DNA from 2 places in the Amycolatopsis sp. NPDC059235 genome. Region 2 is predicted to be linked to the other one. Evidence: riboswitches for the same ligand, from Rfam matches in the RefSeq annotation. Region 2 holds a riboswitch; the other holds the start of a gene.
What was found. Region 2 has a riboswitch for cobalamin ahead of ACFXI3_RS11415 (hypothetical protein). Riboswitches for the same ligand answer to the same signal wherever they lie in the genome.
Positions count from the first base shown of each region.

Region 1: another riboswitch for cobalamin. It lies ahead of metE (5-methyltetrahydropteroyltriglutamate--homocysteine S-methyltransferase); the one in region 2 lies ahead of ACFXI3_RS11415 (hypothetical protein).

Region 1 is NZ_JBHZAG010000048.1:24,785-39,972, forward strand. Features, by position in the region: gene ACFXI3_RS27460 (peroxiredoxin) at 1-215, opposite strand, end outside; gene ACFXI3_RS27465 (putative bifunctional diguanylate cyclase/phosphodiesterase) at 280-2,133, opposite strand; gene ACFXI3_RS27470 (cytochrome P450) at 2,380-3,783, opposite strand; gene metE (5-methyltetrahydropteroyltriglutamate--homocysteine S-methyltransferase) at 4,074-6,347, opposite strand; cobalamin riboswitch at 6,438-6,659, opposite strand; gene ACFXI3_RS27480 (hypothetical protein) at 7,052-7,411, shown strand; gene ACFXI3_RS27485 (ribonucleotide-diphosphate reductase subunit beta) at 7,519-8,592, opposite strand; gene ACFXI3_RS27490 (ribonucleoside-diphosphate reductase subunit alpha) at 8,607-11,597, opposite strand; gene ACFXI3_RS27495 (acetoacetate decarboxylase family protein) at 11,814-12,425, opposite strand; gene ACFXI3_RS27500 (enoyl-CoA hydratase-related protein) at 12,422-13,255, opposite strand; gene ACFXI3_RS27505 (VOC family protein) at 13,337-13,702, shown strand; gene ACFXI3_RS27510 (TIGR03084 family metal-binding protein) at 13,865-14,656, shown strand; gene ACFXI3_RS27515 (acyclic terpene utilization AtuA family protein) at 14,653-15,188, shown strand, end outside.
Region 2 is NZ_JBHZAG010000012.1:98,069-113,256, reverse strand. Features, by position in the region: gene purF (amidophosphoribosyltransferase) at 436-1,980, shown strand; gene purM (phosphoribosylformylglycinamidine cyclo-ligase) at 2,012-3,082, shown strand; gene arfB (alternative ribosome rescue aminoacyl-tRNA hydrolase ArfB) at 3,116-3,544, shown strand; gene ACFXI3_RS11425 (GNAT family N-acetyltransferase) at 3,541-4,272, opposite strand; gene ACFXI3_RS11420 (Gfo/Idh/MocA family protein) at 4,466-5,359, opposite strand; cobalamin riboswitch at 5,388-5,537, shown strand; gene ACFXI3_RS11415 (hypothetical protein) at 5,550-6,200, shown strand; gene ACFXI3_RS11410 (CbiQ family ECF transporter T component) at 6,187-7,266, shown strand; gene ACFXI3_RS11405 (ABC transporter ATP-binding protein) at 7,263-8,861, shown strand; gene ACFXI3_RS11400 (ECF transporter S component) at 8,858-9,643, shown strand; gene ACFXI3_RS11395 (alpha/beta fold hydrolase) at 9,636-10,469, opposite strand; gene ACFXI3_RS11390 (3-hydroxybutyryl-CoA dehydrogenase) at 10,538-11,398, opposite strand; gene ACFXI3_RS11385 (DUF3073 domain-containing protein) at 11,510-11,692, opposite strand; gene ACFXI3_RS11380 (hypothetical protein) at 11,900-12,796, shown strand; gene ACFXI3_RS11375 (asparaginase) at 12,777-13,721, opposite strand; gene ACFXI3_RS11370 (aerial mycelium formation protein) at 13,718-14,284, opposite strand; gene ACFXI3_RS11365 (YgfZ/GcvT domain-containing protein) at 14,334-15,188, opposite strand, start outside.

The sequences.
Region 1 (15,188 bases), on a different contig from region 2:
GCATCTGGGCTGATCCCGACGCGTTGTGCGCCCGCTTCGGCGAATTCCGCGGCCAGGTCCCGGAAGTGACAGCTTTCCGCGGTGCAGCCGGACGTCATCGCGGCGGGGTAGAAGAACAGCACGACCGGGCCGTCGGACAGCAGGTCTGACAGGGTGCGCTCGACGCCCTGGTCGTCGGGGAGGGTGAAATCGGGGGCGAGGTCGCCAGGCTGCATCGCGGAGAGGTCCTTCCAGAGGGGGTCTTGCCCGGAGTTCGGAGCCGCCGCGGAGGCGGATGGGTCAGCTGGCGTGCCGGGCGATCATTTCGTCGACCTCGTCGCCCGTCGCGGACTCCGCCACGAACGAACCCCGGGCCGCCAGCACGCCCTGTTCTCGCAGGCGGTCCGCGTGTTCGGCGTCCCGCACGCCCTCCGCGCCGATGCGCAGCCCCAGTTCCTTCGCGCGCGTGACCAGCTGCGACAGGTGCCGCACGTCGGTCTCCGCCGGGTCCGGGCCGGCCAGTGCGTCGATCACCGGGCCGCTGAGGATCACGTGTTTGACCGGGAGCCGGTACCGCGGGATCAGTTCCAGGTCGGACGATCCGGAGATGGTGAGCACGAGCTGCGCGCCCAGGTCGGCGAGCACGGTGAACGAGTCCAGCACCTCGCCGTCCTCGTCGAACATCGACGCGCGGTCGGTGCACAGCCGCAGCGCTCGCGCGGGCAGGCGGTGCCGGTCGAGCTGGTTCTTGACCAGCAGCACCAGATCCGGGTCGATGGCGAGGCGCTTCGGCAGCCGGATGCAGACGTCCGGCGCCGCCGGGCCGTACTGCTCGCGCCAGCGCGCGGTCGCGCCGAGCGATTCCTGCAGCAGCCATTTGCCGAGCGGCACGGTCATGCCGGTGGTCTGCGCGAGCGGGTAGAACTCCTCAGGGCCGAGTTCGCCGCGTTCGGGATGGCTCCAGAGCAGCCCGGCGTTCACCGCGGCGATTTCGTCCTGCTTCGCGAGTTTGACCGTCGGCTGGTAGATCAGCGAGAACTCGCCGTTCTCCAGCGCTCCGGCGATCACCGCGCCGAGCTGGTACCGGTTGCGGTCTCGCGCGTCGAGCTGCGGATCGAACAGCATCCACTGCGCCTTGCCCGCCTCTTTGGCGCGGTGCAGCGCGAGTTCGGCGGCGCGCAGCAGGTCGCCGTGGCTGCCCTCGTTCGCCGGGCGCACGACGATCCCGATGCTCGCGCTGACGCCGATGCCGTGCCCGTCGACGTACACCGGCTCGCTGAGTTCCTCCAGCACCTGGTCGGCCAGCACGACCGTCTTCTGCCCGGTCAGCTCCGGGCCGCGCAGCAGCACCGCGAAGCCGTCGCCGGACAGCCGGGCGACGTAGCCCTCGTGCCGGCCGGCGAACACCGACTTCAACTTCCCCGAGATCGCCTTCAGCACCAGGTCGCCCATGCCGGCGCCGAGGCCGTCGTTGATCACCTTGAAGCCGTCGATGTCCAGGTACAGCAAAGCGATCTCGTCGGAGCTGCCCGAGCCGAGCGCGGCCTCCAGCTGGGCGTTGAACGCGGCGCTGTTGGGCAGTCCGGTGAGCGGGTCGTGCAGGTTCTGGTGGCGCAGCCGTTCGCCGAGCAGGTGCACGTCGTCGGTGTCGGCCGCCATCACCACCGGGAAGTACGTCCCGGGCCGGTCGCCGGGCAGCGACGTGATGGTGACGTTCGTGGTGAGCCCGCCGTCGCGGCTGTGGTCGAGATGCACGCCGCGGACGGTCCGGCGGGTTTCGCCGGTGAGCGGCAGCCCGTCGAAAGCGCCGCGCAGCCGCTCGGCGTCCTGCGGCCCGGCGGCGAGATCGGCGATGTGCTTGTCCCGCAACTCGATCGCGGACGTGCCGAGCAGCCGGGCCATCGCGGCGTTCGCCTCGACGACGGTTCCGGCCGCGTCGGTGAGGGCGATGCCGAGCGGCGCGGAGGAGAAGAGCGCGGTGAACCGGCGCGTGGCGCCGGTGTCCTCGGGTCGCTCGGCGACCTCGCCGGCGAAGTCGAGCAGGATGCGCTCCACCTCGGCGGGAGGGAGCGTTACTCCGTTGGTGTCAGTCAGCGCCGCCGCGTACTTGCGCGCGACGTCGACCAACCCTGGCGTGGCACCAGGCTCCGGCACTCTCCACCTCTTCATACGCGGACAAAGACCAGCTCAGGCCCGGTGCGGAGGATCCGAAGACCCACACTGGGTACGAGTTGGCCGCAAGTGATGCCACGGCATCACGGACCAAACAGGGTGTCTACCGGCTGAACGAGTGATGGGCACTACACAACTGGTGACATCAAGTCACCTTGAGTACACGAAGGTGGCCTGTACTGCGGTTTTGTCTCCAGCTGTCGACCTTTCTGTCCGGCTCGGCGGCCGTCAACGATAGGCCAGCCGGGCAGGCAGCCCGTCGGCGGGCACCGGAAGCGAGACGTAGTCCCACTTGGCGACGTAGTCCTCGGGCACCGACCAGCGGTGCGCCCGCAGCAGCTCGTGCATGAGCGCCTTCACCTCCAGGCCGCCGAACTGCAGCCCGATGCACTTGTGCGCGCCGCCGCCGAACGGCATCCACGCGAACCGGTGCGATTTGTCCTCGCGGCGGTCCGGGCCGAACCGCTCGGGGTCGAAGCGGTGCGGATCGGTCCAGTGCTCGGGGGAGTAGTGGTTCAGCGTCGGCGAGACCGCGACCATCGTGCCTTCCGGCAGGTAGTGGCCGAGGACGGAAGTGTCCTTTGTGGTCTTTCGCGCCAGCGACGGCACCGGCGCGCGCAGCCGCAGCGCCTCCTTCATCACGAGATCCAGCGTTTCGAGGCTCTCCAGCGCTTCCAGGTCCGGCAGGTCGTCGCCGAGGCGCAGCGACTCCTCGCGGGCGCGCTCCTGCCATTCCGGGTGTTTCGCGAGGTAGTAGGCCATCGCGCTGGCGGTGATGGTGGTCGTGTCGTGCGCGGCCATCATCAGGAAGATCATGTGGTTGACGATGTCGGCGTCGCTGAACCGGTCGCCGTCCTCGGAAGCCGCGTGGCAGAGCGCGGAGAACAGGTCTTCACCGTCCGCGTCGCGCTTCGCCGCCAGGTTCTCGCCGAAATAGCGCTCCAGCGTCCGCCTGCCGCGCAAACCCGCGGCCCAGCGACCGCCAGGCACCGGATATCGCACCACGGCGGTACCGGCGCGCACAGCGGCCACGAACGCGCGGTTGATGCGCTCGGCATCGGCGGCGGAGCGCATGCCCATGAAAACCTGCGTCGCGACGTCCAGCGTCAGCTGTTTGAACGCCCAGTACAGCTGGGGGCGGCCGGACGGCAGCGCGGCGACGCCTTCGCGCAACGCCGGGCCCATCTGCGCGACGTAACCGCGGAGCCGGTCGCGCGTGAACGCCTCCTGCATGATCCGCCGATGCAGGTGGTGCTCGCCGAAATCGAGCAGCATGAGCCCGCGCTCGAAGAACCGCTCGATGAAGAACTTCCAGCCCTCCTGGGAAAACGCCTTGTCCTTGTTCACGAGCGCGGTCTGGGTGGCGTCGGGTCCGGACAGCGTCACGATCCGCTGGCCGAACACGCCCATCCACGACACCGGGCCGAACTGCTCGAAGCGGCGCAGGCTGAAGTCGAGGCCGAACCGCATCCCGTCGAGCGTGTGGCCGATCAGCGGCGGCCCGTCGTCGCCGAGGATCGGCTTCAGGCCGCTGCCCGCCGGCGGAGCCGCGAGTTCGCGGACCGGCCAGTGCGCGCCGAGCCAGCGTTCGTCCACCTTGCGCGGCAACGGGATCGCGGTCAGCGGGGGCATCCGGCCGCGCAGGTTTTCCGACAGCCTCGTGACGCCGTCGCTCCCGGCGTGGGCGAGGGTGCCGAGCGCGTCGGGGCCGACCCGGGCGGCCCGGCCGAGCGCGCCGCCAGTCGTCGGGATTCCCGCTTTTCCGGTCACGTCCGCCATGACGACCACCTCCCGGCAAGGGTATCGGTCGCGTCCACGGTCCCCTGTTATTGACGTTCTGACAATACCTCGCGGGGCTGCCGTTCGGGTGATCCTCGGCCCGGTGCCGGGCGGCGCGGCAGGCCGCCCGGCACCGGGGCGGGTCAGCGAGGTTCGGCGCGCAGTTCCCGGGCCGCGCCGACCAGGTGCCGCAGCGCCGGTTCGACTTCGGCGTAGCCGCGGGTCTTGAGGCCGCAGTCCGGGTTGATCCACAGCCGCTCCGCCGGAACCGCGCCGAGTGCCGTGCGCACCAGGCTGGTCAGTTCGGTTTGGTCCGGCACGCGCGGTGAGTGGATGTCGTACACGCCGGGGCCGACGGCGCGGGCGAAGCCTGCTTCGTTCAGGTCGGCGAGCACCTCCATTTTCGAGCGGGCGGCTTCGATGCTGGTGACGTCGGCGTCGAGGGCGTCGATCGCGGGGAGGACGTCGCCGAACTCCGAATAGCACATGTGCGTGTGGATCTGCGTGGTTTCCGCGACGCCCGAGGTGGCCAGCCGGAACGCGGGCACGGCCCAGTCGAAGTACGCCTCGCGGTCCGCCGTGTGCAGCGGGAGCAGTTCGCGCAATGCTGGTTCGTCGACCTGCACGATGCGGATTCCGGCGGCCTCCAGGTCGGCGACCTCGTCCCGGACTGCCAGGGCGACTTGGCGTGCGGTGTCGGGCAGTGGCTGGTCGTCGCGGACGAATGACCAGGCCAGGATCGTGACGGGGCCGGTCAGCATGCCTTTCACCGGCCGGTCGGTGCGGCTTTGCGCGTACTGGGTCCATTCGACGGTCATCGGCTTCGGACGGGAGACGTCGCCGAACAGGATCGGCGGGCGGACACAACGGGATCCGTACGATTGGACCCAGCCGAGGGTTGTCGCCGCGAATCCGGTCAGTTGTTCGGCGAAGTACTGGACCATGTCGTTGCGTTCCGGCTCGCCGTGTACCAGGACGTCGAGGCCGAGGTTTTCCTGAAGCCGCACGACCCGCTCGATCTCGGTGCGCATCGCGTCCCGGTACGCCGTGTCGTCGAGTTTGCCTGCGCGGTGTGCCGCTCGGGCTCGGCGGACCTCGCCGGTTTGCGGGAAGGAGCCGATGGTGGTGGTCGGCAGTGGCGGAAGATTGAGTGATTTCTGTTGCGCTGCAGCACGTTCTGCGTATGGGGTGCGGACGGTGTCCTCCGGCCGGAGCGCTGCGACGCGAGCGCGGACGTCGGCGTCGTTGAGCTCCGCAGCGCTGGCTCGATCGGCGACGGCGGCCCGCGCTGGACTGAGGTCGACGTCCTCGCCGTGGAGGGCTCGGCCGAGCAAGACGACCTCGTCCACTTTCTGCCGGGCGAAGGCGAGCCAATTCTTCAGGCGTGGGTTGAGATCTGTCTCCGCTTCGACGTCGTAAGGGACGTGCAGCAGCGAGCACGACGTCGAGATGCTTACGTGAGCTGCGGTGGCCTTCAGCCGCGCTGCGCGGGCCAGTGCGACGCCGGGGTCGGTGCGCCAGACGTTGCGGCCGTCCACTACTCCGGCGAGTACTTCCTTGTCCCGTAACGCGTCTTCGGCGGCCACTTTGTCTACAAAGGACGCGTCGGTCACCAGGTCGACGGCTACTGCTTCGATGGGGGAGCGCGCCAGTATGCCGAGTGCTCGGCCGAGGCTGCCGAAGTATCCGGCTGCCAAGAGCTTCGGCCGGTGTTTTTCCTTTGCCAGCCAGTGATAGGCGCGGGTGAGCGCGTTGAACTCCTGGTTCGTTCGGTCGGCCGCGAAGGCCGGCTCGTCCAACTGGACCCATTCGACGCCCTCGTCGGCCAGCTTGCCGAGCAATTCGGCGTACGCGGGGAGAAGTTCGTCCAGCAGTTCCAGCGGGCTGAATCCGGGCTGGGTCGCCTTGGCCAGCAAGAGAAAGGTGACCGGTCCGACGAGCACCGGACGCGGGGTGATGCCGAGGGCGCGGGCTTCGCGAACCTCGTCGACCGGGGCGGTGCCGGTGAGGGCGAATCGGGAGTCCGGGCCCAGTTCCGGGACGAGGTAGTGGTAGTTGGTGTCGAACCACTTCGTCATTTCCAGTGCGGGGGCGTCCGGGACGCCGCGGGCGGCGGCGAAGTAGGTGTCCAGAGGGGAGAGGCCTAGGCGGGTGAAGCGTTGCGGCAGTGCGCCGAAGAGGGCGGTGGTGTCCAGTACCTGGTCGTAGAGGGAGAAGGTGCTGGAGGGGATTGAGTCCAGGCCTTGGTCGCGCAGGGCGGTCCAGGTTTGCTCGCGCAGCCGTCGGGCGGTGGCCTGGAGTTCTTCCTCGGTGCCGGTGCCTGCCCAGTAGGCCTCGAGTGCCCGTTTCAGTTCCCTGGCCGGGCCGATTCGCGGGTAGCCGAGAATCGTGGTGCCGATGGTGTTCACAGCATGCATCCTCACGTGCTCGCCGGAAGAGCCCGGGCACGCGGAAACGTCGTGCTTCGGTCGGCGCCCTGTCCCGCGAGGCCCGGACTCACGCACGCCGTCGGCGTGCGTGCCATTGGCAGGTATTCGGACTCGTGGGCGTGTCGCTCGTGCCTACCGGCTGTCGCTTCCCGGGCGGGGCGCCCAGTGCTTTACCGCGTTCGCGGTGACAGCTTTCGTTCCCACATACCGCTGCGGGGCAGTCCCGGAATCGCACCGGGTTCCCTGTTGCCTCGTCAGAGCGCGGGTGCGTTCTGACGAACCAGTGGCGTGGGGAAGTTTAGCGGGTTTGGGCAAGGTCCCGGGGTGCGGGAGGGGGTGTCAAGGTGCTCGTCGCCTGGCGGCTTGGCCCCGGTGAGCGCGTTGGCGAGCCAGGCTGAGCTGCTGGTGGAGGGAGCGGCACCGCGTGCGGCTCAGGTTTTCGGCGCATTGTCTGTTGAGACTTCGCTATTGCTCGCTGGATAGCCACAGGGGCTCATTATTCTTCAGTCTCTGCCCGAAAATAGTCATGTACCGGGAGGTCTTCGTAGTCTGACTTGTCACCCGGTCGGCGGTTCCTCGGGTGCGCCAGGGCGGACAAACTGCGGAGTTGTTCTCGGCTCTTGTGCGAGCGGCGGGTCTCGCCCGGAATGCGTGCTGAAAAGCGCAAGCCCTGTGTGGACAGGACGGAGAAGATGTCTGCCGAAAGCAACGTCACGCCGCCTACTCCCGCCGACCTGCTGAGTACGGCGAAGAGGTTGGCTGCCGCGAATGACGAGGACAGTCCGTCCGCTATTCAGTATGTAGAAACCGACCGCAACACGCTCAAGCATATTGACGGAACGCAGCCCGAAGCCAACGATCCGGTGTATTTGATTCAAATGACCGGAAACTTCGTCGGGCACGCCGCCAAGGTGCCTCCGGGAAGCAAGGCTCCCAGGGGAAACGTGCTCACCGTCACGGTGGATGCGAAATCCGGGCACATGCTGGGCTGGTCGATCCTGGCGGAGCCGCACGACCTTGCGACGTTTGGAGTGGTGTCGGCACTGAAGTGACGAAGCGGACTGGCCGCGGCGGCCGGTCTGGTGCCGGGTAAACGAACTCGGCCGCACCCTGGCTGCCCAGGGTGCGGCCGAGTTTCAGCAGTTGCCTCGGGGTGGGATCAGTCCCAGTCGAGGGCCCCGCCGGACTGGTACTCGATGACGCGGGTCTCGAAGAAGTTCTTCTCCTTCTTCAGGTCCATCGCCTCCGACATCCACGGGAACGGGTTTTCGTTCTCGCCGTAGATCGGGGTCAGGCCGATCTGCTGGGCGCGGCGGTCGGTGATGAAGTGCATGTACTGCTCGCACAGGTCAGCCGACAGGCCGAGCATGCCGCGCGGCATGGTGTCGCGGGCGTACTTCACTTCCAGTTCGCACGCGTCCTGCAGCATTCCGCGGATCTCGGCCTGGAATTCCTCGGTCCACAGGTGCGGGTTCTCGATCTTGATCTGGTTGATGCAGTCGATGCCGAAGTTCAGGTGGATCGACTCGTCGCGCAGGATGTACTGGTACTGCTCGGCGATGCCGACCATCTTGTTCCGCCGGCCCAGCGACAGGATCTGCGCGAAACCGGTGTAGAACCACATGCCCTCGAAGATCACGTAGAACGCCACCAGGTCGCGCAGGAACGCCTGGTCGGCCTCCGGCGTGCCGGTCTCGAAGTCCGGGTTTTCCAGGTTCTGCGTGTACTTCAGCGCCCACGCGTCCTTGTCCGAAATGGACGGGACCTCGCGGTACATGTTGAACAGCTCGCCCTCGACCAGGCCGAGGCTTTCGCAGATGTACTGGAAGGTGTGCGTGTGCACGGCCTCCTCGAAGGCCTGGCGCAGCAGGTACTGGCGGCACTCCGGGTTGGTGATCTGCCGGTACACCGCGAGCACGATGTTGTTGGCCACCAACGATTCCGCCGTCGCGAAGAAGCCGAGGTTGCGCTTGAGCATCTGCCGCTCGTCCTCGGTGAGGCCGTCCGGCGACTTCCACAGCGCGATGTCGGCCTGCATCGCGACCTCGGTCGGCATCCAGTGGTTGTTGCACGCCGCGAGGTACTTGTCCCAGGCCCACCGGTACTTCATCGGCAGCAGCTGGTTGACGTCGGCGCGCGCGTTGATCATGCGCTTGTCGTCGACGTTGATCCGGGCCGCGCCGACCTCGATCTCGCCGAGGCCGGTCGCGTCCGTCGTTTCCACGTTCGTCATGGTTCAGGGATTCCTTACTGGCAGGCTTCGCAGTCGGGGTCGTCGATCCGGCAGGCAGCGCCCTCGGTGGCGACGAAGTCGACGTCGGTCTTCGGCATCTCCTTCGGCTCCGCGGGAACAGCCGCGGCAGGCGACGGCGAGGGAGAGGCGGCCGGAACCGCGGCGGACGGCGACGGCGAAGGCGCGGCAGCGGGAGCGGGAGCAGCGGGAGCCGCGGCGGGAGCAGCGGCGGCCGGAGCGGCCGGAGCCGGGGTGGCGGAGACGGCGTTCAGCTTGCCGTCGGTGCCGCGCAGGGTGCTCTTCTCCACGTGCGTCGCGGACTGCGCCCGCAGGTAGTACGTGGTCTTGAGGCCCTTGTGCCAGGCGTAGCGGTACAGCTCGTCGAGCTTGCGCCCGCTCGGCGCCGCGATGTACAGGTTCAGGGACTGGGCCTGGTCGATCCACTTCTGGCGCACCGAACCGGCGTCCACGATCCACTTCGACTCGATCTCGAAAGCGGTCGCGTACAGCGCCTTCAGGTCGTCCGGGACCCGGTCGATCTGGCCGAGGCTGCCGTCGAAGTACTTCAGGTCGCTGACCATGACCTCGTCCCACAGGCCGCGCGCCTTGAGGCTCTTGACCAGGTGCGGGTTGACGACGGTGAAGTCGCCGGACATGTTCGACTTGACGTACAGGTTCTGGAACAGCGGCTCGATCGACTGGCCGACGCCGGAGATGTTGGAGATCGTCGCGGTCGGCGCGATCGCCATCACGTTGGAGTTGCGCATGCCGACGGTCTTGACGCGCTCGCGCAGCGGGGCCCAGTCCAGCGTCGTCGAGGTGTCGACGTCGAGGCCGTCGCCCTGACGCGCGTCGATGAGCAGCTGCATCGAGTCGATCGGCAGGATTCCCTTGCTCCACAAGGAACCCTCGAACGTCTGGTACTGGCCGCGCTCCTGCGCGAGATCGGTCGAAGCCGAGATCGCGTAGTAGGAGAGGTGCTCCATCGAAGTGTCGGCGAACTTCACCGCGTCGGCGGACGCGAACGGCACGCCCAGCTCGAACAGCGCGTCCTGGAAGCCCATGATGCCCAGGCCGACCGGACGGTGGCGCAGGTTGGAACGGCGCGCCTCCGGGATCGTGTAGAAGTTGATGTCGATCACGTTGTCGAGCATGCGCACCGCGGTGCGCACGGTCTTCTCGAGCCGCTCAGTGTCCAAACCGGAGGGGGTGACGTGCTTGAGCAGGTTCACCGAGCCGAGGTTGCAGACCGCGACCTCTTCGGTGTTCGTGTTCAGCGTGATCTCGGTGCACAGGTTGGACGAGTGCACGACGCCGACGTGCTGCTGCGGCGAACGCAGGTTGCACGGGTCCTTGAAGGTGATCCACGGGTGGCCGGTCTCGAACAGCATGGTCAGCATGCGCCGCCACAGCTCGACCGCGCGGACCTTGCGGAACACCTTGATCTCGCCGCGCGCAGCGGCCGCCTCGTACTCGCGGTAGCGCTGCGCGAACGCGTTGCCGTACAGGTCGTGCAGGTCCGGCGTCTCGTTCGGCGAGAACAGCGTCCACTCGGCGTTCGCCTCGACGCGGCGCAGGAACTCGTCCGGGACCCAGTTGGCGGTGTTCATGTCGTGCGTGCGGCGCCGGTCGTCGCCGGTGTTCTTGCGCAGGTCGAGGAATTCCTCGATGTCGACGTGCCAGGTCTCCAGGTACGCGCAGGCCGCGCCCTTGCGCTTGCCGCCCTGGTTGACCGCGACCGCGGTGTCGTTGGCGATCTTCAGGAACGGCACGACGCCCTGCGACTGGCCGTTGGTGCCCTTGATGTGCGCGCCGAGGCCGCGGACCGGGGTCCAGTCGTTGCCGAGGCCGCCCGAGTACTTGGCCAGCAGCGCGTTGTTCTTGTACGCCTGGAAAATCGAGTCCAGGTCGTCGTCCACAGTGGTCAGGAAGCAGGACGACAGCTGTGCGCGGTTGGTGCCGCTGTTGAACAGCGTCGGGGTGGACGCCATGAAGTGGAACGTCGACAGCAGTTCGTAGAACTCGATCGCGCGGGCTTCGCGGTCGTCCTCGCGGATCGCCAGGCCCATCGCGACGCGCATGAAGAACGCCTGCGGCAGCTCGAACCGCACGCCGTTGTGGTGCTGGAAGTACCGGTCGTACAGCGTCTGCAGGCCGAGGAAGCCGAAGTCGAGGTCGCGCTCGGCGTGAATGGCGGCGGTGATCTTGTCCAGGTCGAAGCCCAGCAGCTCGCCGTCGACCAGCTCCAGCTCGACCGCGCGGCGCAGGTAGGCGCGGAAGTACGCCGGGTATTCGCTCGTCATCTCGTCCTGGCTGGCCTGCCGCGGCTTCTGCGCGAGGTAGCTCAGCGCTTCGCCGCGCAGCTTGTCCAGCAGCAGCCGGGCGGACACGAACGAGTAGTTCGGCTCCTGCTCGACCAGCACGCGCGCGGCCATGATCTGCGCGAGCGCGAGTTCGTCGGCGGTGATGCCGTCGTAAAGGTTGCGCTTGGCCTCGGCCAGCACCGGCTCGGCGGACACGTCCTCGAGCCCGGCGACAGCCTCGCCGACGACGTGCGAAACGCGCGCCCAGTCGAGCGGGCGCAGCGTTCCGTCGGCGCCCTTGACGCTCAGCGCGACCTCGGCCGACGCCGGCGCGGCGGCCTCGCGGGCCTTCGAGCGCTCGTCGCGGTAGAGGACGTAGGCGCGGGCGACCTTGTGGTGCTCTCCGCGCATCAGGGCGAGTTCGACCTGGTCCTGGATCTGCTCGATGTGCAGTGCGGTCTCCGGGCCGGTGTGGCGCAGCAGCGCCGCCTCGACCTGCCCGGTCAGCTCCGCGACCACGTGGTGCACGCGGGAGGACGCGGCGGCGTCGCCGCCCTCGACCGCGAGGAAGGCCTTGGTCAGCGCCACCGAGATCTTGCCCGCGTCGAAGGGCGAGACGCTTCCGTCCCGCCGGATGACGCGGACCGCGCTCGGGGCCCCCTCCGCCGCCGACGGCGGCCGCTGACCGGTTTCCACTGACATGCGTGTCTCCAACAGTTCCTCGAAATGGGCGCGTTCGAGCGGCACACAGCCGGTCAAGGCCATGCGCTGCGGTTTCGTCGAAACAGCCCGGCCGCCCTCGTCAAGCGGTCTCCCCGTCGCTGGGGGCTGCCGGTTCCCAGAGACTACATCTTGGGGTTCAGGCTCGCACGCGCCCCAAGGTATGGCGTGTCAGTCTCACCCTGGCGGGTTATCCGATCACCGAGGGCAAGATCCGAAGCGAAGCTTCGTGGCGCCCAGTGCCGCACTGGCCACGGGCCGTTTCCCGGCCAGGTAGCCCAGTGGCCCGGCCGGGTTGACCGACCAGTCCGCGGCCGCCGCGCGGGGTTTCGCGCGCCACTCGACCGGGCTACGCAGCGGGCTGCCGTTTCGGGCTTGAGCGATCTCGAAGCGTACCGGGAGTGTGATCGGGAGCCCGACGCGCGGGGTGAAGGCGGCGGTGGCGATCCAGTCGTCGGAGGTCGCGGCGGTGAAGGTGCGTCCCCCGGTGAAGGTGAAGGCCGCGAGGTCCTTCGGGATCCCCCACAGTTCGCGTCCGCCCGCGCGCGAGATCTCGCTGTCGACCCAGATGTCGGTGATCGAGGCGGCGAGCCCGCGGCCGCGGACGGCGACGCAGGAGAGGAGCTCGTGGTAGCTCAGCTGACCGGACGGGAGGTAGTCGATCCAGGCAGTGAAGACGGCGGCCTGGTTGTTGAGGAGCAGCGGCTCGGCGCCGGTGGGCAATGCGGGCAGTTCGTCGACCGGCACGCGCCAGATCGAGATGCGGGCGTCGGCGGCGAGGTGCCACGGTTCGGGCGGATACTCGGTCATTCTCCGGTCCACGGCAGGTACGGCGGCAGATCTCGGTCCACGCGCAACGGGAACTCGGGCGGGCGTTTCTGGAAGAACGAGGCGATGCCTTCGACGGCGTCGGGGTTCGAGCCCAGCTCGGAAATGAGCTTCGAGTCCACCTGGTGGACGTCGAACGGCGACGGGGCCGAGGCCATCCGGTAGAGCAGTTGCCGGGTGACGGCGACCGCGACAGGTGCGGTGGTCTCGGCGATTTCCCGGGCCTTTGCTTGGGCTTGGCTCAGGACGTCTTCGGGGTCGTGGATCTGGTGGACGAGACCGGCTTGGAGTGCTTCGTCGGGTCCGAAGAGCCGTCCGCTGACCATCCAGTCGACGGCCGCGCCCATCCCGACGAGGCGGGGGAGGAACCACGCCGACGCGCCCTCAGGGTAGATCCCGCGGCGGGTGAAGACGAAGCCGAACTTGGAATCGGTCGAGGCGAAGCGGTAGTCGCAGGACAGCGTGATGGTGATTCCCGCGCCGACCGACGCCCCGCGCAACGCGGCCAGCACCGGCTTGTTCATGGTGAAGATCCGCTTCGACACCCGGCCGGCGGGTTCCTGCCAGTCGTCCGGCGGACGGTCGCCGAAGTCGAATCCGCCGGACGAAAGATCGGCCCCGACGGAGAAATCCTTGCCGGTGGTTCCGAGCACGACGGCGCGGATGTCCTCGTCCCGGTCGGCGCGGTCGAGGGCGTCGGCGAGTTCGTCGGCCGTCCGGGTCGTGTAGCCGTTGCGGGCCGCGGGCCGGTCGAGCAGGACGGTCGCGACCTTGCCGGCGACCTCGCAGGCGATCTCCGCGTAGGAGTCCATGGGAGGACGGTAGGGCGCCGGAGCGTTGTTTTCAATGTGTCAATAACGGTTGGGCGTCCATGACCGGGGCATGCTCGGGTCATGCTGAAGGTGGGCACGGTGGTGCTGGGAGTCGAGGACATGGAGCGCGCGGTCTCGTTCTGGAGCGACGCGCTGGGGTACGCGCGGCGGGACGACGCGACGGATTTCGTGGTGCTGTTGCCTCCCGACGGCGCGGGGCCGGGGGTGGCGTTCCAGCGGAGCTCGGTGCCGGTGCAGGAGGTGCCGCGGGTGCATCTGGACCTGTACGCCGGGGACGCCGCGGACCAGGCGGCGGAGGTCTCTCGGTTGGTGGGACTGGGCGCTCGGCAGGTGGACTGGCCGCACTACCCGCCGGATCCGGACTTCGTGGTCCTCGCGGATCCGGAAGGCAACCGCTTCTGCGTCATCGACACCGCGCACGGCTGACTGAGGTCCGTGAAGGGCTCCTTGAGGGAATCAGATTCCCCTAGGGAGTCCTTCACGGCACGCGGCTGGAGCAAAAACAATCAGGCGCGCTTGATTTTTCCGGCGGCAGGGGTCACGCTGGGTCCGCACGAGGTGGTGCGGCGGACGCAGGGAGGCGCAGGAATGGCTGATCTCGCGGGGATCCTCCGGGATCTCGCGGCCGAATCGGAGGCGGTCGACGACCTGGTCGCCGGGTTGCCCGCCGAGGGGTGGGCGCGGCCGACGCCGGCGCCTGGCTGGAGCATCGCGCATCAGGTCGCGCATCTGGCGTGGACCGACGGCAAATCGCTGATCTCCGCGAGCCGGCCGCAGGACTGGCAGTCCGAGGTCGAAAACCTGTTGAGCATCGGCGAAAACTACGTCGACGCGGGTGCCGAAGAGGGTGCCCAGCTGCCCCCGGACGAGCTGCTGGCGCAGTGGCGCGATGGCCGGGCCGCGTTGGCCGAGGCGCTCGCAGCGGTGCCGGAGGGGCAAAAGCTTCCTTGGTACGGCCCGCCGATGAGCGCGGCTTCCATGGCGACCGCGCGGATGATGGAGACCTGGGCGCACGGTCAGGACATCGCCGACGCGCTCGGCGTCACGCGCGAGCCGACCGAACGGTTGTGGCACATCGCCCGGTTCGGCACGCGGACGCGCGATTTCGCGTACAAACTCCACTCGCTCGCGCCGCCGACCGAGGAATTCCGGGTCGAGTTGATCGCGCCGGACGGCAGTGCCTGGGCGTTCGGGCCGGAGGACGCGGAGCAGCGGCTCACCGGCAGCGCGCTCGACTTCTGCCTGGTGGCGACGCAGCGGCGGCATCCGGCGGACACTGATCTCGTTGCGACGGGCGCGGATGTCGAGGAATGGCTGGGCATCGCGCAGGCGTTCGCCGGGCCGCCCGGGGCGGGGCGCGAGCCGGGGCAGTTCGCGTGAGCGCGCCGTTGCGCGTCGGGAACGCGTCCGGGTTCTACGGCGACCGGTTCTCCGCCGTGCGGGAAATGCTGACCGGCGGCCCGCTCGACGTCCTGACCGGCGATTATCTCGCCGAGTTGACCATGCTCATCCTCGGTCGCGACCGGATGAAGGACCCGGCGCGCGGCTACGCCAAGACGTTCCTCCGGCAGATGGAGGAGAACCTCGGGCTGGCTAAGGAGAAGGGCGTCCGGATCGTCGCGAACGCGGGCGGGCTCAACCCGGCCGGGCTCGCGGACGCGTTGCGGGAACTGGCCGCGAAGCTCGGTCTCGAGGTCCGCGTCGCGCACGTCGAGGGTGACGACCTGATCGCGCGTGCGGACGAGTTCGGCTTCGAGAATCCTTTGACTGCCAACGCTTATCTCGGCGCGTGGGGGATTGCGGAATGCCTCAAGGCCGGTGCGGACGTGGTGGTGACCGGGCGGGTCACGGACGCGTCGGTGATCGTGGGGCCGGCGGCGGCGCACTTCGGCTGGGCCCGCGACGACTACGA
Region 2 (15,188 bases):
CCGCCGCTGCCGATGCGCCCCAATGTGGCGTTGGGTGCATGCCGCGAACCCCGACGCGCCCACGCGCTCCAGCCGCGCGCCCTAAACCGCAATCCCGCACCCCCAACTCAGCCATGCAGCCACTCCCGCCCCGCACCCCGATACGAAGCCAAAATGCGGTCTGAGGGTGGTTGTCAAGGCATCTTTCCCGCCTTGACAACCACCCTCAGACCGTCATCACAATCGGCTTCGGGGTGCCCACCCAGGAGAAGAACGGCAATGTCGCCGCCAGGCGACGAGCCGAATCCCGGAACGAGACCCCCGCTCCAAAACCAGATCACCGCTCCGCAACGACCTCCCCCGTAGTGGTCAGAACCACGCCGCAACCCCGATCCCCGACCGATCCACCCCTTACACTTGGACCTGGCCCGCCCGCGTCTTCCTGGGAGCTCCCCGGTGGTTTCCGACCCCTCCGCCAGTCCTGCTCGACCCGAAGATCAAGATCAACCCGATCCGGAACCCCGTGAGGAGTGCGGCGTCTTCGGCGTCTGGGCTCCCGGGGAAGAAGTCGCCAAGCTCACCTACTACGGCCTCTACGCCCTGCAGCACCGAGGGCAGGAGGCAGCGGGCATCTCCGTTTCGGACGGCTCGCAGATCGTCGTCTTCAAGGACCTCGGGCTCGTCAGCCAGGTCTTCGACGAGCAGGTCCTGCAGTCGCTGCAGGGCCACATCGCCGTCGGGCACTGCCGGTACTCCACGACCGGAGCCACGATCTGGGAGAACGCCCAGCCGATCTTCCGCACCACGGACACCGGCAGCGGCCTGTCCTTCGCGCACAACGGCAACCTGGTCAACACCGCCGAGCTGCGCGATCGCACTGTCGCCGCGGGGCTGAAGCCGCACGCCGGGCTCACCGGGTCTTCCAGCGACTCCGACCTGGTCTGCGGGCTGCTCGCCGCGAACGCCGCCGACAAGGGCATCGAGGCCGCCGCGCTCGAGCTGCTGCCCACCCTCAAGGGCGCGTTCTGCCTGGTCTTCGCCGACGAGAACACCCTGTACGCGGCCCGCGACCCGCACGGCGTGCACCCGCTGGTGCTCGGCCGGCTGGAGCGTGGCTGGGTCGTGGCGAGCGAGACCGCCGCGCTCGACATCTGCGGCGCGTCCTTCGTGCGCGAGGTCGAGCCGGGCGAGCTGATCGCCATCGACGCCGAGGGGCTGCGTTCGTCGCGGTTCGCGAACCCGGAGCCCAAGGGCTGCGTCTTCGAGTACGTCTACCTCGCGCGCCCGGACACGTCGATCGCCGGCCGCAGTGTGCACGCCACGCGCGTCGAGATCGGCCGCAAGCTGGCCGTCGAGCACCCGGTGGACGCCGACCTCGTGATGCCCGTGCCGGAGTCCGGCACCCCGGCCGCGATCGGGTACGCGCAGGGCTCCGGCCTTCCGTACGGCACCGGTCTGGTCAAGAACGCCTACGTCGGGCGCACCTTCATCCAGCCGTCGCAGACCATCCGGCAGCTCGGCATCCGGCTGAAGCTGAACCCGCTGCGCGACGTCATCCGCGGCAAGCGCCTGGTCGTGGTGGACGACTCGATCGTCCGCGGCAACACCCAGCGCGCGCTCGTGCGGATGCTGCGCGAGGCAGGCGCACTCGAGGTGCACGTGCGGATCGCGTCGCCGCCGGTGCGGTGGCCGTGCTTCTACGGCATCGACTTCGCCTCGCGCGCCGAACTCGTCGCCAACGGCGTCGACCTCGACGGCATCCGCCGGTCGATCGGAGCCGATTCGCTCGGCTACATTTCGCTGGACGGCCTGGTCGCGGCGTCGGAGCAGCCGAAGTCGCGGCTGTGCACGGCCTGCTTCTCCGGCGAGTACCCGATCGCGCTGCCCGAAGACGCGCTCATCGGCAAGCACCTGCTCGAAAGCATGGACGCCGCAGGTGGCGCGGCCGCTCCCGTCAGTGCGGCCGGGTACGGTGCCGAAGACGCCGTCCGGCGTCCGTGAACCAAGCATGTCCAGTAGGGAGTCCGCTTCCGTGAGCGAGTCCACGAGCGCCACGTACGCAGCCGCCGGGGTCAGCATCGACGCCGGTGACCAGGCCGTCGAGCTGCTCAAGCCACACGCCGAGCGAGCCACGAGGCCCGAGGTGCGCGGCGGGGTCGGCGGTTTCGCCGGGCTCTTCTCCCTCAAGCTCGACAAGTGGAAAGAGCCGATCCTCGCGTCGTCGACGGACGGCGTCGGCACCAAGATCGCGGTCGCGCAGGCGCTCGACAAGCACGACACGGTCGGCATCGACCTGGTCGCGATGGTGGTCGACGACCTCGTCGTCACCGGGGCCGAGCCGCTGTTCCTGCAGGACTACATCGCGGTCGGCAAGGTCGTGCCGGAGAAGATCGCGGCGCTGGTCGGCGGCATCGCCGAGGGCTGTGTTCAGGCTGGTTGCGCGCTGCTCGGCGGCGAGACGGCCGAGCACCCCGGCCTGATGGGCGAGCACGACTACGACCTGTCGGCCACCGGCGTCGGCGCGGTCGAGGCGTCCGCGCTGCTCTCGCCGGAGAAGGTCCGCCCCGGTGACGTCGTGATCGCGATGGGCTCGTCCGGCCTTCACTCCAACGGCTACTCGCTGGCCCGGCACGTGCTGCTGGACATCGCGCGGATGCCGCTGGACGGGCACGTCGAGGAGTTCGGCCGCACCCTCGGCGAGGAACTGCTCGAGCCCACCAAGATCTACGCGAAGGACTGCCTCGCGCTGGTCGCCGAGACCGAGGTGCGCACGTTCGCGCACATCACCGGCGGCGGCCTCGAGGCCAACCTCGCGCGCGTGATGCCGCGCGGCCTGGTCGCCAAGCTCGAACGCGGCACGTGGACGCCGGCTCCGGTGTTCGCGCTGATCGGGCAGCGCGGCAAGGTCGAGCGCGCGGAGCTGGAGAAGACGTTCAACATGGGCGTCGGCATGGTCGCGATCGTGTCGGCCGAGGACGTCGACCGGGCGCTGGCGGTGCTCACCGCGCGGCACGTGCCCGCGTGGATTCTCGGCGACGTCCAGCCCGCCGAAGACCCGGACGGCCCGCGCGCGGTGCTGTCCGGCGACCACCCGCGGTTCTGAAAGCCGCTTGCCACGTCTTGAGACACTGAAGACATGGCGGAGGACGTACGCGTCGGCGCCCGGTTCGTGATCCCGGGCGCCGAACTGCGAGAGCGGTTCTCCCGGTCCTCGGGACCGGGCGGACAGGGCGTGAACACGACGGACTCGCGCGTCGAGCTGTCGTTCGACGTCGCGAGCTCCGCCGTGATCCCGCCCGCGCTGAAGGAACGCATCACGGCCCGTTTGGGCACGCGTCTGGTCGACGGCGTGCTGACCATCGCGGCCAGCGAGTACCGCTCCCAGCTGATGAACCGCGACGCGGCCCGGGAGCGGTTGGCCGACGTGTTGACGAAGGCTTCCGCGCCGCCGCCTGCCAAACGGCGTCCGACCAAGCCTTCGCGAGGCTCGAAGGAACGCCGTTTGGCGGCGAAGAAGCGCCGCAGTGATGTGAAGCGTGGTCGCGGCGGCCGGTACGACGATTAGGTCAGCGACAGGTGCACGCACTCACCGGCGACTTGGTAGCCCGCGCGGCGGTACACGGTCCCGATGCCGACATCGCCTGGTGTGAGGAAAGCCGTCCGTGCGCCGCGTTCGTGGGCGAGGCGCGTTAGGTACGCGGTGATTGCCGCCGCGATGCCTTGGCCGCGGTACTCGGCCGCCACCGCGATGCCGACGATTTCTGTTGCACCGGAGACGATGTCCAGCGCGATTCCGCCGCCCACAATGGTTTCGCCGTGTTCGGCCAGGACGGTCAGGTAGTTGCGGTTGCGTTCGACATCAGCATCCGACACCTCCGGAGACTCGCCGAAGGCGACATTCTGCACGGACCGCAGGCGGCGGAATTCGTTGTCGGACAACGGTTCCCGAAGCTGAACGTGCTCCGGTGCGCCGCAATCGACGCGGTCTTCGGCAGTGCAGGTCATCACCGGCACGCGTCGTTCCAGCGTGAAGCCTGCGGTGACAAGGGATTTCTCGACGTCGGGAGCGGCGTCGGTGAAGAACTCCAGCCGCGGCAGGAGATTTCGTTGCTGGTAAGCGGAAATCAACAGAGCGATCTCAGCGGGCGTGGGTGCGGCGCTGTCATCGGGGATGGCGTAGTTCTCCATCGGATGCGAGCTGTCCTCGGCGAAAGTCGCCAGGAACGGGCCGATGCGCTCGGTGTCGCGGCCGATCGGTGCGGTCGCGCGGACGTAGGCCTGAAGGGCGGACATCTCTGGTGGAAGCCTTTCGAGAAAGAAGGAATGCAGCACAAGAACCGGGCAGGGCGAACCCCACGACCGGCGCGCAGGCCGAACAGCTCAGGCCACGCGGCCGGAGTGGGCCGTGGCGGAGCACATAGGCATTCCTTCGTCCGAAACGAACTTCCCGTTCATCGTCTCAGGCCGGGCAAGCGAATAAACGGGCTCAGCGAAGAGCGGCGCGCGCCTGGTCCACGATCCGAGCCAGGTGCACGCCCCGCCGGACATCGCAGGGATGCGTGGTCGTTCCGCACGACACCATCGCGGCGAAATCGTCCAGCAGCGCGGTGTACGCGTCGTTCGCCGTGCCGGTGCGGCCGAGGGTGCGGAAGCCGTGCTCGCCGAAGACCGAGTACTCGACCACCGTCGGCTGCACCGGCAGGCGCAGGCTGAGCGTCGCGGTGCTCGTGATGCCGCCTTCGTGTTCGAGCAGCAGTTGCCACAGGTCCTCGGGACCGCGGTGCGCGGCGAGGACGTCGGTGATCGGGCCGAGGGCGGCGTCGAGCAGGTCGAACGCGTGCGGGCCGATGTCGGCGAGCGCGCCGGCAGCCGGATCCTGCCGCCAGGCCGAGGTCGCGTACTTCCCGGCGAGCAATGCGCCGGACAGCCACCGCACGCTGCCGCCTCGCCAACCGCCAGCAGCGGTGACGCCGTCCAGCCAATCGCGCGTCTGCTGAGCGAACCGCAGCGTCAGCATCACCAGCGACGCGACGCCAGCGGACGTCACGGCGTCGGCGAGACGCTGCGCCGAGGCGAGGTCGGGGGCGATCGGCTTCTCGAGGATCAGGTGCTTGCCCGCCTCCGCGGCCCGGGTCGCCAGCTCGGCCTGCACGGTCGGCGGTACGGCGAACGCGAGCGCGTCGACCTGCTCGAACAGCTCGTCCAGATCGCTGGTCGGCACGGCGTCGTAGGCCTGCGCGAGCGCGGCGGCGGCCTCCGGCCGACGGCTCCACACGGCACTGAGCACGGTCCCTGGATGATCCGCGAGCCCGGGAGCGTGCACCGTGGTGGCCCACGGTCCGGTTCCTACGAGGCCGACGCGCAGCTGGTCCTGTCCCACGCCCGGAAGTGTAGGTGTGGCCGCGGTCGCTTCCAGCGGGGCCTGCGGTGCGTTAACGTCGACAAGTTCTTCGCCACGAACGGGGGAAGCCGGTGAGAATCCGGCGCTGGCCCGCAACCGTGAGCGGCCCCTCGAGGGACCGCGAGCCGGATCGCCCGTCGTGGTCCGATCGATGCGAGGTACATCTGACATGCGATTCGTGCACGCGCGGCACTGGGGGCGAGTCCTCGCCGGCTGCGCTCTTCTCGTCGCCACCGGTTTAGGCGGGGCGTCCTCCGCCTCCGCGACCACGCCCGGCAAGGGCGCCGACGGCTATTGCCAGGACGACAACGGCGTCACGGTAATCGTCGATTTCCAGGGGCTGGGCGGGGAAACCCTCATCCGGTGCGCGCCCGGCAAGCAGGAAAACGGCGTCACCGCCCTGCAGAACGCGGGTTTCGAACTCGCCGGCGCGGGCAAATACGGCCTGGCCGTGATGTGCAAGATCGAGGGCAAGCCCGCTGACCAAGCCTGCACCGGGATGCCGCCGGAGAAGGCGTCGTGGAGCTTCTGGACCGCCACCAACGGCGGCAAATGGGAGTCGGCGCAGGTCGGCGCACAGAGCTGGAAGCCGCCGGCCGGGGCGTTCGAGGGCTGGTCCTTCGCGATCGGCAAGTCCTACACCGAGTATCCGCCGCCGCGCACCGAGCCGGTGCGCAAGGCCGCCGCGCCTGCCCAAGCCCCGGCGTCCACTTCGGACAGTGGATTCCCGTGGGGCCTGGTGATCGGCATCGTGGTCGTCGTGCTGCTCGCGGTGGCCGGGACGGTCGTCGCGGTGCGTCGCAGGCGTGCCGCGGAGTAGTCCGCGGGCGCTCCATCCCGGCGCGTGGTGGGTGTGGGCGCTCGCGCTCGCCGTCGCCGCGAGCCGGACCACGAACCCGGTTCTGCTCGCGCTCGTGATCGCGGTCGCCGGGTTCGTCGTGGTGCTCCGCCGCGGCGACGCGCCGTGGGCGCTGGCGTTCCGGATGTACGCCTGGATCGCCGGGGTGATCCTGGCGTCGCGCGTGCTGTTCCGGATCCTGATCGGCGGCGAGGACGGCGGCCACATCCTGTTCACGCTGCCGACCATCCCGCTGCCGAGCGTCGCCGCCGGCATTCAGCTCCTCGGCCCTACTTCGGCCGAGGAGCTGCTCGGCGGGCTGTACGACGGGCTCCGGCTGGCCACGATCGTGCTCTGCATCGGGGCCGCGAACGCGCTGGCGAACCCGAAACGCCTGCTCAAAGCCGTACCCGGCGCGCTGTATGAGGTTGGTACCGCGGTCACGGTCGCGTTGTCCGTCGCGCCGCAATTGGTCGAGAGCGTGCAACGGGTGCGCCGCGCGCGTCGGCTGCGTTCCGGCAAGACGCGCGGCCTTCGGTTCGTGAAGGGGATTTTCGTGCCCGTGCTCGCCGACGCCATGGACCGATCGCTGCAGCTCGCGTCGGCGATGGATTCCCGCGGCTACGGACGGCGCGCGTATCTCTCGCCACGCGTCCGGATCCTGATCGCGACCTGCGTGCTGGCCGGGCTGGTCGGCGTCGCGGTGGGGGTTTACGGCGTGCTCGACGGGTCCGCTTCGTGGCTCGGCGTGCCGATGCTCATCGCCGGTCTGGTGCTCGCCACCGCCGGATTCGTGCTGGGCGGACGGCAGATCCGGCGAACGACCTACCGGCCCGATCCGTGGCGGCTGCCGGAGACGCTGGTCGCGCTGTGCGGCGTCACGACCGCGGTGCTCGTGCTGATTGCCGACCCGGTGTCGCTCACCACCCCGGCCAGCCCGCTGACCTGGCCGGAGCTGCCGCTGCTGCCGACCGTCGCGGTGCTGATCAGTGTGCTGCCCGCTTGGTTCGCGCCGCGTCCGGCGCTGGTGTCGGAGGTCGCCCGATGATCGAGTTCTCGCACGTCAGCGTCACCTACGACGGGGCGGACCGGCCGGTGCTCCGGGACGTCGACCTCGTGATCGAGGAAGGCGAGCTCTGCCTGGTCGCCGGGCGTACCGGTGTCGGCAAGTCGACATTTCTCGGGGCGATCAACGGTCTCGTCCCGCATTTCACCGGCGGCAAGCTGGCTGGACGCGTCGCGGTCGCCGGGCTCGACACCGCGACGCATCCGCCGCGCGAACTGGCGTCGGTGGTCGGCGTGGTCGGGCAGGATCCGCTGGCCGGATTCGTCACCGACACCGTCGAGGAAGAACTGGCTTACGCGATGGAGCAGCTCGCTGTCGCGCCGGACGTGATGCGCAAACGCGTCGAGGAAACCCTTGACCTGCTGGGCATCGCCGAACTCCGCGACCGTCCACTTCGGACGCTCTCCGGCGGGCAGCAGCAACGCGTCGCGATCGGCGCGGTGCTCACGGCGCATCCGAGCGTGCTGGTGCTGGACGAACCGACATCGGCGCTCGACCCGACCGCGGCCGAGGAGGTGCTGGCCGCGATCACGCGGCTGGTGCACGACTTGGGCACGACGGTTGTCGTCGCCGAGCACCGGATGGAACGCGTCGCGCAGTACGCCGACCGCCTGCTCTACCTGCCCGGCGACGGCACCGTGGTGTCCGGTCCGCCGGCGGAGGTTTTCGCCGAGACCGATGTCGCGCCGCCCATCGTGGAGCTGGGACGACTCGCGGGCTGGTCGCCGCTGCCCCTCTCGGTCCGCGACGCCCGACGGCTCGCCAGTCCGCTCAGGGAACGCCTCGCCGAGCGTCTGCCGGCTCAGGCGGCACAAAGCTCTGGCGAAGCGGTCCTCACCGCGAGAGGTGTGCGGGTTCGGTACGGCGGCGTGAACGCGGTGCGCGGCGTTGACCTGCGGCTGGATCGCGGCGAGGTTGTCGCGCTGATGGGCCGGAACGGCTCGGGCAAATCTTCGCTGCTGTGGGCGTTGCAGGGCAGCGGACCCCGATCCGACGGCACGGTCGACGTCGAAGGCGCGGACCCGAAGACGCTCCGCTCGCGCGCTGCCCGCACCCGCGTCGGCCTGGTTCCGCAGACCCCGTCTGACCTGCTGTATCTCGACTCAGTCGGCGCGGAATGCCGACAGGCCGACGTCGAATCGGACGTCACACCAGGCACCGCGCGGAAGCTGCTCGACCGCCTCGTGCCCGGCATCGAAGACGACACCAACCCGCGAGACCTGTCCGAAGGCCAGCGACTCGCCTTGGTCCTCGCCGTGCAACTCGCCGCCGCCCCGCCGGTCGTGCTGCTGGACGAGCCGACCCGCGGCCTCGACTACCCGGCGAAACGGCACTTCGCGACCATCCTCGCCGACCTGGCCGCCGAGGGGCACGCGGTGCTGCTGGCCACCCACGATGTCGAGTTCGTCGCCTCCGCCGCGCACCGCGTCGTGGTCCTGGCCGAGGGCGAAGTGGTCGCCGACGGCCCGACCGCGGACGTCGTTGTGGCCTCGCCCGCCTTCGCGCCGCAGGTGGCGAAGATCCTCGCGCCGGAGCCGTGGCTGACCGTGGACGCGGTGGCGAAGGCGTTGGCGTGACCGATTTCCTTGGCCCCGCCGTCCGCATCCGGCACCGCACGGCGCTGGTGCTGACGGCCGCCGTCGTGGTCGGCCTGGCGATGTTCTGCTGGCCGTTGCTCGCCCGCAGCACCGTCGGGACCTCCGCACACGTGACCGACGCGCCGTTCGTTTTTCTCGTGACACTCCCGGTGCTGATCCTGATCGTGCTGGCCGAGCTGTCCAGCGGCGGACTCGACGCGAAGGCGCTCGCGCTGCTCGGCGTGCTGTCCGCGGTGAACGCCGCGCTGCGTCCGCTGGGCGCTGGCACCGGCGGGATCGAGCTGGTGTTCTTCCTGCTCGTGCTGGCCGGGCGGGTCTTCGGGCCAGGCTTCGGGTTCGTCCTCGGCTCGACGTCGCTGTTCGCGTCCGCGCTGCTCACCGGCGGGGTCGGGCCGTGGCTGCCGTTCCAGATGCTGGCGTCGTCGCTGGTCGGCCTGGGTGCCGGGCTGCTGCCGCGCCGGGTGAAGGGCCGGTGGGAGATCGCGATGCTGGCGGTCTACGGCGTGGTTGCCGCCTACTTCTACGGCCTCGCGATGAGCCTCTTCACCTGGCCGTTCCTGGCGAGCCACACCGCGCTGGACTTCGTCCCGGGCGGCCCGCTCGGCGAAAACCTGCACCGGTTCCTGGTCTTCACCGTGCTGACGTCCACTTTGGGCTGGGACACCGGCCGCGCGCTCACGAATCTGGTCGCGATCCTCGTGCTGGGCCCGGCGATCCTGACGGTGCTGCGCCGGGCCGCACGACGAGCCGCGTTCAGCTGAGCGACTGGCCGACCTTGTCCAGCACCTCGACGAACTGAGCCATGCCGGCCGCGTTCGGGAAGTGCGACGTGTCGATGTCGTGCACCTCGAACTGCGTGCCGGGCGTGCGTGCGTCGGCCTCGGCGATCATCCGGTCCTGCAGGGCGAGCGGCACCAGGCGGTCTTGGAGATGCCGGACGTAGAAGCGCGGGACGCGCCCCCACCGCTCCGGCGTGCCGCGCGAATCGGTCGAGCTGCGGCCGATGATGTCGTCCGGGGCCATCGCGTTGAGCAAGGCGTAGAACTCGCCGTCGGTGGCGTCCGCGCAAAGAGCCGCCTTCGCCGCCGTCAACGCCTCCGCCGACGAAGACCGCCAGTTGAACCGCATCGCACCGATCACCGCCGGATCGGCCGCGATGAACCCGAGCATCGCCCCGACCTGCGACGACGCGGCTTCGGGCGTCGCCAAGTACTCCTCCGGCGTCGGCAGATCGACACAGCAGAACGCGGCGTCGTAGACCAGCGCCGACACCAGATCCGGGACCTCTTCGGCGACGAGCGTGACCAGCGCGCCGCCGATGCTCGACCCGACCAGCACGACCGGACCCAGCGTGGCGGCGCGGCGGACGACGTCCACAGTGGTCGCGACCTGGTCGGCCACGGTCACGCCGGCCAGCGCCGACGGTTCCGTGGCGAACGCGCCGAGAGCCTGCGGAGCCTGGTACGACAGCCGAAACTGCTGCTCCGGCTGCGGCACCCCCACCCCGCGATACCCGCGCAGCACGAGTTCCGGCGGGGCGGCGGACACGCCGTTGGCACCGGCGGCGAAGACGAACGTCGAAGTCATGCCGCACAGTCAAGCGACCCGCCCGGCCCAGCACAGCGGGGAAAAGTGGATCAGGCCCGCAACTAAAGTCAGGAGTAGGAGTAGAACCCGCGGCCGGTCTTCTTGCCGAGCAGCCCGGCGTCGACCATGCGCAGCAGCAGCGGCGGCGACGAGTACAGCGGCTCTTTGAACTCCGCGTACATCGAGTCCGCGATCGCCTTGATGGTGTCGAGGCCGATCAGGTCGGACAGCCGCAGCGGACCCATCGGATGCGCCGTGCCCAGCTCCATGCCGCGGTCGATGTCCTCGGCCGAGGCGAAGCCCGATTCGATCATCCGGATCGCCGACAGCAGGTACGGCACCAGCAGTGAGTTCACGATGAACCCGGCCCGGTCCTGCGACCGGATCACCGTCTTGCCCAGCGCGCCGGTGGCGTGCTCCTCGGCCCGGCGGGCGGTCTCCTCGCTGGTCAGCAGCGACGGGACCAGCTCGACCAGCGGCAGCACCGGCACCGGGTTGAAGAAGTGGATGCCGACGACCTGCTGCGGACGGCCGGTGGCCATGCCGAGCTTCATGATCGGGATCGACGAGGTGTTGGACGCGAACACCGCGTCCTCGCGCTCGACGATTTTGTCCAGCTGCCGGAACACGTCGACCTTGGCCTGCTCCTGTTCCAGGATGGCCTCGACGACGAGATCGCGGTCGGCGAACTCGGCGATGTCCGTGGTGAAGCGAAGCCGCCCGAGCGCCGCTTCGGCGTCCTCGGCGGCCAGCTTGCCGTTGCGGACGCCGCGTTGCAGCGACTTCTCGATGCGCGCCTTGCCCGCGTCGAGAGCGGGCTGGTTCACCTCGGTGACCAGCACGTCCAACCCGGACCTGGCGTGCACCTCGGCGATGCCGGAGCCCATCAGCCCTGCTCCGACCACACCTACTCGTGCGATGTCGCTCACCCGTCCAACTCCTTCGTCACCTCGCCGACAGCAAGAAAACGGGCAGCACACAACGCACGAGGGCGTCTCGGACCTCAGTCCGATTCCGCCCTCGCGTGTCGTGTGCCTGCGTCAACGGCGGTACTCGTCGTACCCGTCGTCGTACGGGTCCTCGTACCGCTTGTCGTCCTCGTGGTTGTCCGAGGAACTACTCGACAGCTCGCGCTGCAAAGCATCGAAATCGGTGTCGTGGGAGCTGTACTTGAGCTCGCGCGCCACCTTCGTCTGCTTGGCCTTAGCCCGGCCGCGCCCCATGGCTCGACCCCCTCGCACAGGGGCGGGGCGGCCGGGGGAATCGGCGGCCCCGCATCGTCTCGACAGTTCTTTCCTGCTGACACCGTACCGTGTCCCGGGGGTTGGATGCGACGTGGCACGGTGTGCTCGTCGCGACAGTGTCCGCCGGACGCCGGTTACCGGCACGTCGATGCCGATCGGCCCTGGTCGGCGTGCCACGATGCTCGGGTGCTCCGACCCTTCGTGGCCTATCTGCGGGTGTACGAACCTCTGCGCGCGCTGGGCGATCCCCCCGCGCAACAGCTGGTCGAGGCCGTTTCCGCGGGCGGGCTCAGCCGGGTCGGGATCGGCGAACGCGAACAGTGGATGTGGCTCAAGTCACAGGCGGCCGCGCCGGTGCGTTTGCTGCCCGCGCAGCTGCGCGACGGACGCCCCTCGCCGAGTCTCGTCAACGACGTGCTCGTGCTGGATCCGGCCGACGTCCCCGCCGGCCACTCGGCCGAAGGCCCGTTCGCGTGCCCGCTCGAAGTGCGCGCCCGCTCGGCCGCCGCGTTGAGCACCTTCCTCGCCGACGCCGAGCCGGCGTTGCGGATCGCGGTCCTCGACTCCGGCGGCGTCACCGCGGATCGCGCCCGCGCCCAGACCAAGGCCGCGATGACCGACCTCACCGCCACCGCCGCGCACACCCTCACCACCACCTGGACCGTCCCGCTGCCGTGGTTTTCACTGGTCGACCCGGACGAGCGCAAGCTCGTGCTCGGCAGCGGCCCGGGCGACCCGACGCGGGAGGCGTCCTGGCGCACCCCGATGTCCGAGGCGCTGCGGCGGGCGTCCGAAGCGGGCGAGCTGATCGAGACGACCTTCGGCGACTCCGGCCCCGGCCGGGTGCTCTCGCAGACCCGCCAGTGGCTGGAGAGCTTCGACGCGGACTCGGTCGTCGAGCTGGATTACGGCGGTCTCGTGCAGCTATTCGCCGATTCGCTGCTGGACGCCGACTCCACCGCGGAGGAGGTCCACGACATCCTCGACGCGCTGCGCACCGGGAACGTCGAGGAGCTGGCCGAGCTGTTTTCGCAGCTGCGCGAGTTCTGGGGCGACCTCGCGGCTAAGGAGCACTCCAACTGACCCGCAGCTCGCCTACCGGTTGACCACCGCCGAGCACCGGCGGATGGACCAGGTCGGCCAGTTCTTCCGGCGCCTCGATGCCGAGCCGAGCGAGGACGGCCATGGCCAGCGGAGCCAAGGCTCGCTTGCTGCCGTCCGCGATCTTGATCGCGCACGCGGTGCCGTCGCCGAGCGTGAACGCCAGGACGCCCTCCGCGCCGCTCTTCGACAGCAGCCCGGGCACGGCCTGCATCAGCCGGGTGTCTTCGCGGCCGGTGCCCGCGACCAGCCACGGGTGCCCGCGCATCGCGTCGGCCACCCGGCGTTCGTCGGTGCCCGGCTCGGCCTGAACAAGGCGGCCGAACGACCGGGCGAGGCCGGTCGGCGAGAACGCGAACAGCGGCGCGCTGCAGCCGTCGACCCCGACCGCGGCGATGGATTCGCCGGTCAGCTCCTCGACCGTCTTCGCGAGCTGGACCTGTAGTTGGTGGCCTGGCCTCTGGTAGTCCTCGATGTCCCAGCCGTTCGCGACGCAGGTGGCGAGCATCGCCGCGTGCTTGCCGGAGCAGTTCATCGTGATCTTCCGCGGCTCGTCGGCCGCGCGCCGGGCGTCCTCGCCGATCGGCAGCTCGGCCGGGCAGGCCAGCGCCGAGGGATCGAGCCCGGCCGCGGACAGCATCGCGGCGACGCGCTCGAGATGTCCGGTTTCGCCGGAATGCGAGGCGCAGCCCAGCGCCAGGTCCGCGCCGTCGTAACCGAGCCCGGCGCGGAGCATCCCGACGCCCTGCAGCGGCTTGTTCGCCGACCGGGGGAAGAACGGGCTGGTCACATCGCCCGCGGAGAACTGGACGGAGCCGTCCGGCGCGGTCACGACGAGGCATCCGTGGTGGACGCTCTCGACGAACCCGTTCCGGACGACCTCGACGAGAATCGGCTGGCCGGTCATTCCTCGACGCGCCCCAGTTCGCTGTCCAGCAGCTGGTCCACAGTGGCCGCTCCGCTGCTGTAGCGCGCGGCGATCTCGGCGTTGAGCGTGTCCATCACGCCTTGGACCTGGCGGCGAAAGGAGGACACAGACGCTTCCTCGGCCGCGTACGTGTCCAGCGCGGCGGCGAGCTTGTCGTCGGTGAGCGAGCCGACGTCGGTGAGCCCGGTGTCGCCGATCAGTGCCTCAGCGTGCCTGCGGTGCTCGCCCGCGCGGGACGGTTCGAGCTGCTGGTGGCGGCCCGAACCGGCGGCGGGGCCGAGCGCGTTGTCGGCGAGGATCGACGCGAGCCGGTCGACGATGCTGGCTTCCCCGCCGGACGAACGGCGCTCCTGTTCCGCGCGCACGATGTCGATGCGGGCGTGCAGGAGCCGGCGCAGGTAGGACAGGTCTGTCTCTTCCTGCGCGGCCTCGTCGCGCCGCTCGCGCAGCACCGGGAGCGGCAAGTCGCCTAATCCGGTGAGATATCCCGGGCCGAGGACGCGGTCGATCCGTCGCCGCCCGCCGGGACGCACTTCGATCACGGGCACATCCTGCTCCACATTCCGCGACGACGCTACCGTCGAGTTCACTTCAGCCCCGCAGTCTCTGCGCTGCTTCCCGTCCGGGCGCCGCGTGCTCGCCCGGCACCGAGTCCGGATCGACAGTGGCCTGGACCACTCGGTCCTCGTCGCCCGCCAGCAGTTCCGCCCCGCCCGGCACCGAGCGCTTGACCAGCGCCAGCGCGATCGGCCCGAGTTCGTGGTGCTGCGCGACCGTGCCGATCCGGCCGACCACGCGCTCGCCGAGCTTCACCGGGTCGCCGGTCTCCGGCGTGATCTCCGGCGAACCGTCGAGGTGCAGCAGCGCGAGATACCGCGGCGGGCGGCCGACGTTGTGCACCTTCGAGACAGTCTCTTGGCCGCGGTAACAGCCCTTCGCGACATGCGCGGCCGAGCCGATCCAGCCGACCTCGTGCGGGATCGTCCGTTCGTCGGTGTCGACGCCGAGCCGCGGATGCCGTGATTCCACGCGCAGCGCGTCGAAGGTCCACGAGCCGGCCGGACGCGCGCCGGCGTCGGTGAGCCGTTGCCACCATTGAGTGAGCTGAGCGCGCGGCACCACGAGATCCGCGCCCGCTCGCGTCGGCCACGGCATCCGCCGGGCGAAACCGCCCTCGGGCAGCGCGGCCACCGAGTACGGCTCGGCGCCGAGCTCGACGCCGAGCACGCTGTCGGTCTCCGGGCCGAGCACCGAAAGAACGGCCAGTTCTTCCGTCGCGTCGCGAATCTCGACCTTGGACCAGAATTTCATCGCTTCGAGGTACTCGCGCAGGGTTTGCTTGCCGCCCTTGGGCAACGCGCTCGTGACGAGCGGGCCGGGGTCGCTGTCGAGGTACACCGTGTCGCCGGTGTGCGCGAGCACGAAATGGGTGTCGACGTGGCCCTG